2 linked regions of the Nodosilinea sp. E11 genome follow. Each later gene encodes a partner of the first gene's protein in a complex. Links are inferred from orthologs where the notes say so. Each region holds a gene or a part of one and is shown on either strand. Other genes may lie near its edges. The genes, in order: tsaD and tsaE.

Region 1 (3,234 bases):
ACAGCAAATGAAAAGACGGTTTTTAGAGGCCGTTGAGTCTATAAAAACCATCTCTGCTTCAGGTTCAAAACCTGTTTTCTAAGTCGCCTTCCCTAGGGATGCAGCAGCAAATCGGGAAAGAAACGGTTGAACTCAATCAAAACACCGGCGGTAATCACCATCCACACGGTGGCTAGCACCGGGGCAGAAGACAGATACCGAAGCAAGTTATTGTCCATTGTCTAGTTCTCCTGGATAGTTTTCCTTGGGCTAGGCGCTAGCGAGGAGATACAGTGATCTCGTCGTCTTTGGCAAACATGGCACCGCTAGCAATATCTTTGAAAGCAGCGAGGGGCCAGGCGAACCCAGTCAGCATGCACTTAATGGCCAGGGGCACATCAATGATGATCTCATTGTCTTCGGGGTTCTTGCGACCCCGCACTGTAATCACGTAGGCACGACCGACCCAGCCAATCCAGCCTGCAATGTACAGAAACAAAAGACTGGGAATGAGAAACTCCCCGGCATGGGCCAGGTCGCCGTCTACAACCAGGTGGGGCAGGCCGTCGCTGCCGCACAGCAGGGTAGAGCTACCGTAAAAATCGAATCGAGCCTTGGCCGATTCAGTCTTGGCACCAGCGGCCCGCTTCAGAAAAGCCTCGTTTTGGCCACAGGGGGTCAGACCGGATACATTGTCGCCAGCCAGGCTAGCGGATGCCGGGGCAGTAAACCCAAACCAGAGAAACACTACGAGCGCTACAGCAAAAAACCGTCGCATAAACTGTTCCTTTTAATTACCTAAGAAACTAGGGCGCTTTGAACGTAAAGTTAAGTTTTTTGAACAAAAATTCACCCAACTTGGTCGCCATAATACCCCGCAGCCGAACCCCCGTAAAGCTAAGATCGGTGGGGTGTTTACATCTCTACAAATTACGGCCGGGATCACCCTGATCTCGCTTAACAGTATCTCTTAGTGTGGCATGGGTAATGGCGACGATATTGGCGTTAGAAACTAGTTGTGATGAAACGGCGGCGGCGGTCGTGCGCGATCGCACCGTACTCAGCAGCGTAGTCGCCTCTCAAATTAATATCCACCAGCCCTACGGCGGCATTGTGCCCGAGGTGGCCTCTCGGTATCACGTCACCGCCGTAGGAGAGAGTATTAGCGCCGCCCTAGATCAGGCGGGCCTGCATTGGGCCGAGATTGACGGCGTGGCCACCACCTGTGCCCCTGGCCTGGTGGGGGCACTTTTAGTGGGCCTGACCGCAGGCAAAACCCTGGCCATGGTTCACCAAAAGCCGTTCCTGGGCATTCACCATCTCGAAGGGCACATCTATGCCAACTACTTGGCTCACCCCGACCTCCAGCCGCCCTACCTGTGTCTACTGGTCTCCGGCGGGCATACCAGCTTGATCTACGTCAAAGACTGTGGCCACTACCAGACCCTGGGCCAGACCCGCGACGATGCGGCGGGAGAAGCCTTTGATAAAGTGGCTCGACTGCTGGGGTTAGACTACCCCGGCGGCCCGGTGATCGACCGCTTGGCCCAACAGGGCAACCCCCAGGCGTTTCCGCTGCCCGAGGGCAATATTTCGCTGCCTGGGGGGGGCTTTCATCCCTACGACTCGAGCTTCAGCGGGCTAAAAACGGCGGTGCTGCGCCTAGTCGAAAAACTCAGGGCCGAGGGAGTAGACCCGCTGCCCATCCATGACCTAGCCGCCAGCTTTCAAGCCACGGTGGCCCGCAGCTTAACAAAACGGGTAATGGCCTGTGCCCAAGCCTACGGTCTGACTACCGTAGCCCTAGGGGGTGGGGTAGCCGCCAACAGCGGCCTGCGCCACCAGCTCCAACAAGCGGCTGAGCAACAGGGCCTGCGGGTGATGATTCCACCGCTGAGTCTGTGCACCGACAACGCGGCCATGATCGGCTGTGCCGCCGCCGACCACCTCAATCGAGGGCACCGCTCGACTCTGGCGCTCGGGGTACAGTCTCGGCTCGATCTAGCCCGAGTTATGGAGCTCTACCAGCCTATCCCAATGGCTTAACGCTAGACTAAAGGGTGTCTGGCAAGAGTCTGTCTGGCAACCTTCTGAGCTATAGCCCAGAAGCCAAGTCTAATCTCAATGAGTTTTATGATTACATCGCATGATTCTCAGCCTCGGCAGATTTCGTCCTGGGCGATGGTAGGCGGTCTGGCCCTAGGGTCACTGCTGATTGTGGGCTGTGGCCCCCAGGGGGGTAGCGGCGGCGCAGACAGCGCTAACACCTACGAAGCCCAGCTAGCCGATCACTTAACCACTACCGGCAGTGTGATGTATGGCACCCACTGGTGCCCCTACTGCGCCGATCAAAAAGACATGTTTCAAGCCGCTGTCGATCGCGTGCCCTACGTAGAGTGCGACGCCGACGGCGAAAATGCCCAACCAGAACTCTGCCAGCAGCGAGGGATTCAGGGCTATCCCACCTGGGAAATTGACGGTCAGTTGTATCCTGGGGTGAAATCCCTAGATGAATTAGCCGCTCTATCGCGCTTCTCAGCCCAGTAAAGTTATCTGGAACTGCCAGACGGCAGAGACTAAGGTTTGATGATGTTTATCAAGATCACCTCCCTTGCAAAATCCTAGCTCCCAGCCCCATCCTCACCTGCACGAGGTCGACATCAGCGCCGACAGCAGTGCTCATCCCCACATCCACGACCCTGAGTCGCTGCGGCGGATTGTCAATCGTCTGGCCCGCATTGAGGGTCACATTCGCGGTATCAAGACGATGGTGCAGGAGAGTCGTCCCTGCCCCGATGTTCTGGTGCAGGTGGCTGCCGTGCGCGGGGCCTTAGATCGGGTAGCCCGCATCATTCTTGACGAACACCTGACCGAATGTATTGGCCGCGCCGCCGAAGACGGCAATATTGAGGCCGAAATTGCCGAACTCAAGGCCGCGCTCGATCGCTTCTTGCCGTAGGTTTGCAGCAGCCGGTTATCGGGTTGAGGGCAAGCCTGAAACCAATAACCGATCGCTATTTTTTGCTTAGGCTGCGATAAATCGTTTGTGCTCACGCAGCAGGTGACGCTCAAATTGCCTCACCCAATGGCTAAAGCGATCGCTCTCTTGAGCAGTGGCAAAGGTGGGTGGATGGCGCAATAGCAAGGCCACGTACTCTTCTTTGGTACGAACGACAATCGCACTCTGCTGGTCTAAGTCAATGGAGATATGGGAAAATCCCTCCAGCTTGAGAGATGCCATCAACAGTGACTTGA
Region 2 (3,122 bases), 3.3 Mb from region 1 along the record:
CGATGGGGTAGACGAAGTGCTGCGCCGCACCCGTGAGCAACTAATGCTGGGGGCTAGTCAGATCAAGCTAGCCGCCGGGGGTGGGGTGGCCTCAGAGTTCGACCCTATTGACGTGGCTCAGTACACCGAGGCGGAACTGAGAGCGGCGGTGGACGCTGCCGAAGACTGGAACACCTACGTGACTGTCCATGCCTATACTCCCCGGGCGATTCAAAAGGCGATTCGGGCTGGGGTGAAATGCATTGAGCACGGTCAGCTAATCGACGAAGAGACGGCGCGGATGATCGCCGAGAACGATGTTTGGCTGAGCCCGCAGCCGTTCCTTGATGACGAAGACGCCAATCCCTATCCTGAGGGAACTGAAAACCGAGCTAAACAGCTGATGGTGGCCACCGGTACCGACAGGGCCTACAACCTGGCCAAACAGTACAACATTAAAACGGCCTGGGGCACCGATAACCTCTTCAACCCCCAAGGCTCAGCTCGTCAGGGGGCGAAACTAGCCAAGCTGGTGCGGTGGTATACCCCAGCGGAGGTATTACGGATGGCAACCAGCACAAATGCAAGCTTACTAGCGCTGTCGGGGCCGCGTAACCCCTACCCGGGCAAGTTGGGTGTCGTGGAAGAGGGTGCCCTAGCGGATTTGCTGCTAGTGAACGGCAATCCGCTGGAAAATATTCGGCTCATTGAGGATCCGGAGGCTAACTTTTTGGTGATTATGAAAAACGGGGTGATGTATAAGAACCGTCTTAGTTGACAGCTAAAAGTTGGCGCATCTTTACCACTGATGCATGGATTGAAACAATCCAGACAGCTTTGTGGCCTATTTAGTATCGGCCATGCAGGGATCTACCGAGACCACCTTCTATGGGATGGCAGTTTACCTCGGCAGCATTGGTATTATGAATACTCGCTACACGCTGCAGCGCCGCTGACAGCAGGTTTTGCCGTTATGGTGGCGGCGCTGGCGGTGTGCTACCTGACGTTTTAGGTGAACACTTTAGTGAGAACACTTTGGCAAAGACACCTGAGCGAGGATGTGTAGACAGGGACATCTAGACGAGGACGCTTTGGTAAGCAGTATGGCAGAATTTAGGGTGGATTTGCCCGATGCGGCGGCAACTCAGCAACTGGGCCAGCGGCTGGGGGAACTGTGCCCACCGGGCACGGCGCTGCTGCTGGCGGGTGATCTGGGCATGGGCAAGACAACCCTGGTGCAGGGGATTGGGGCGGGCCTGGGCATTGCGGAACCGATTAGCAGCCCGACGTTTACCTTAATCAATGAGTATTTGGAGGGGCGCATTCCTCTCTATCATGTGGACTTATACCGATTAGAACCGGAGCAGGTAGGCTCTTTAGAGTTGGAGAGCTACTGGGAGGCCATAGACATAGCGCCTGGCCTGTTGGCAATTGAATGGTCAGAGCGGATGCTGGACTATCCTGCATCGGCTCTGCGGCTGCGATTGGAAAACCTGCCTAGCGGTGGGCGACGGGCTACGCTGACAGCGGTTGGAGAAGAACAGATTGTGTTGTTGGAGCAGGTAATTGGCGATGGCCTACTGGCTGATGAAGTCTGAACCAGATGTGTACAGCATTGGCGATTTGGAGCGCGATCGCACCGAACTTTGGGACGGCGTGCGCAACTACCAGGCCCGCAACTTTCTCACCAGCATGGCATTAGGTGATCAAGCCTTCTTTTACCACTCCAACACCAAACCACCGGGGATCGTAGGGCTGGTGGAAATTGTTGAAACCAATGTGGTAGACCCGACTCAGTTTGATTCAACCCATAAATATTACGATCCCAAGTCATTCCCAGACAAGCCGCGCTGGCATACGGTGACGGTGGGCTATGTAGAAACCTTTGCGAGAGGCATTACCCTTGATCAGCTCAAAGAGGCCTTTACCCCCGATGAACTTTGGGTCGTGCGACGGGGCAATCGGCTGTCGGTGATGCCGGTAGAGGATACGATAGCTCAAAAGCTTTTGAAAATGGCCTATACCACTGAGTAATCTTGCTGTTTAAAGTAGTATTCTGGCTATTTACTCCCCAATGAAAATGTGAGGTCTGAGGTGGTAGCCTAAACATGCTATTCGGCAAGTTCCGCAGCATGAGGATTGTCCAAGCCAAATTCAAAGCTAACTGCCAAAATCTGCAATTACCATCCCCCATGCATCTCCCTGAAGACCCTGAAACACCTTTGCAGATCAACATCGTGCCCATGATCGATGTGGTGTTTGCGGTGCTGGCATTTTTTATTATTTCTAGCTTATTGTTAACCCGCAACCAGGGGCTACCGGTAGTGTTGCCAGGGGCCGAAACAGCTGAAACTCAGACCCAGCGCCAGGTGGTGGTAACAGTAAATGCGTCGGGTGAAATATTTGTCGGTGAGCGGGCAGTGGCGGATGAGCAGCTTTTGGAGGCGATTCAAACGCTGGGAACCCTATCCGACGGTGGCCTTGTGGTAATTCGGGCTGATCAATCAGTGAATTATGGTCGGGTTGTGGCGGTGATGGATCAACTGCGGACGTTGCCTGGGGTGCAGTTGGCGATCGCGACAGAAGGCGGTCAGCCTTAAAGACCTAACTGTTTTGGATCGACATGAACGATTCTAGTGCTGTATTGCAAAACATCTAGATTCAATAACTTGTCAATCTCCGGGGCTGTCAAATTTTAAGCCATACTTAAAGCTGAGAGAAAGCAGTTCGGGCTTTGATTATGGCGTTACAATTTCTGGCCTTGCCGGTGCGGCTGGTGTCTCTGGTGCAAACTATACTTGTGCCTCTGTGCTTTGTGCTCGCTTGGTGCCTGGTGGGGCTGACTGTGTGGAATTTGGTAGCGGCTGTGCGTGCTGGGGTTAGTCGCGCTACGGTAATGCATCAAATCCCCTGTGCTGACTGTCGTTACTTTACTAACGATCATCGGTTAAAGTGCCCAATCCATCCAAAAGTTGCCCTTTCAGAGTTAGCGATTGACTGTGCAGACTTTGAACGCGAGGGGCTGATGTAGCGTGGGGAAATGACTGAGCAATAGCTGTGCTGAATAAAAAGTCAGCCCCACCGAGTGTAGTTGTGGTAGAGGCTGACGAGTCTTATTGATATGGCTAATCTGTAGTATGCCC

Evidence for each region.
Region 2: the proteins of tsaD (region 1) and tsaE are in contact, whole or in part, in a crystal structure (PDB 6N9A), measured with the Thermotoga maritima proteins. The link is inferred for Nodosilinea sp. E11 from one-to-one orthologs. Residues at the interface, in WP_004082750.1 of Thermotoga maritima: Cys10, Asp11, Arg49, His50, Leu82, Gly84, Gly135, Gly136, Glu154, Thr155, Leu156, Asp157, Asp158, Ser159, Glu162, Asp165, Lys166, Arg169, Leu170, Tyr175, Lys213, Thr214, Leu217, Tyr218, Gln221, Arg222, Asn324; in WP_004082108.1 of Thermotoga maritima: Leu37, Gly38, Lys46, Lys57, Val59, Lys60, Ser61, Thr63, Phe64, Thr65, Leu66, Met67, Val69, Pro71, Tyr82, Arg83, Leu84, Asp86, Asp88, Phe89, Asp93, Ile128, Asp130, Glu131, Arg134.

The regions. Positions count from the first base shown.
Region 1 is NZ_CP136520.1:1,014,947-1,018,180, forward strand. Bases 83-2,995 are described here. They hold tsaD (tRNA (adenosine(37)-N6)-threonylcarbamoyltransferase complex transferase subunit TsaD), read left to right. Parts: upstream 83-966; coding sequence 967-2,025; downstream 2,026-2,995. Other genes in these bases: psaJ (photosystem I reaction center subunit IX), read right to left, coding at 93-218; RRF56_RS06875 (Photosystem I reaction center subunit III), read right to left, coding at 257-757; RRF56_RS06885 (hypothetical protein), read left to right, coding at 2,113-2,526; RRF56_RS06890 (metal-sensitive transcriptional regulator), read left to right, coding at 2,591-2,938. In the rest of the region: RRF56_RS06895 (hypothetical protein), read right to left, coding at 3,005-3,234.
Region 2 is NZ_CP136520.1:4,321,947-4,325,068, forward strand. What follows is about bases 29-2,829. They hold tsaE (tRNA (adenosine(37)-N6)-threonylcarbamoyltransferase complex ATPase subunit type 1 TsaE), read left to right. Parts: upstream 29-1,082; coding sequence 1,083-1,577; downstream 1,578-2,829. Other genes in these bases: RRF56_RS21430 (amidohydrolase family protein), read left to right, coding at 29-757; RRF56_RS21440 (EVE domain-containing protein), read left to right, coding at 1,552-2,013; RRF56_RS21445 (biopolymer transporter ExbD), read left to right, coding at 2,172-2,579; RRF56_RS21450 (hypothetical protein), read left to right, coding at 2,720-2,829. Outside these bases: more of RRF56_RS21430, read left to right, coding at 1-28; more of RRF56_RS21450, read left to right, coding at 2,830-3,010. UniProt on the Escherichia coli protein: Required for the formation of a threonylcarbamoyl group on adenosine at position 37 (t(6)A37) in tRNAs that read codons beginning with adenine.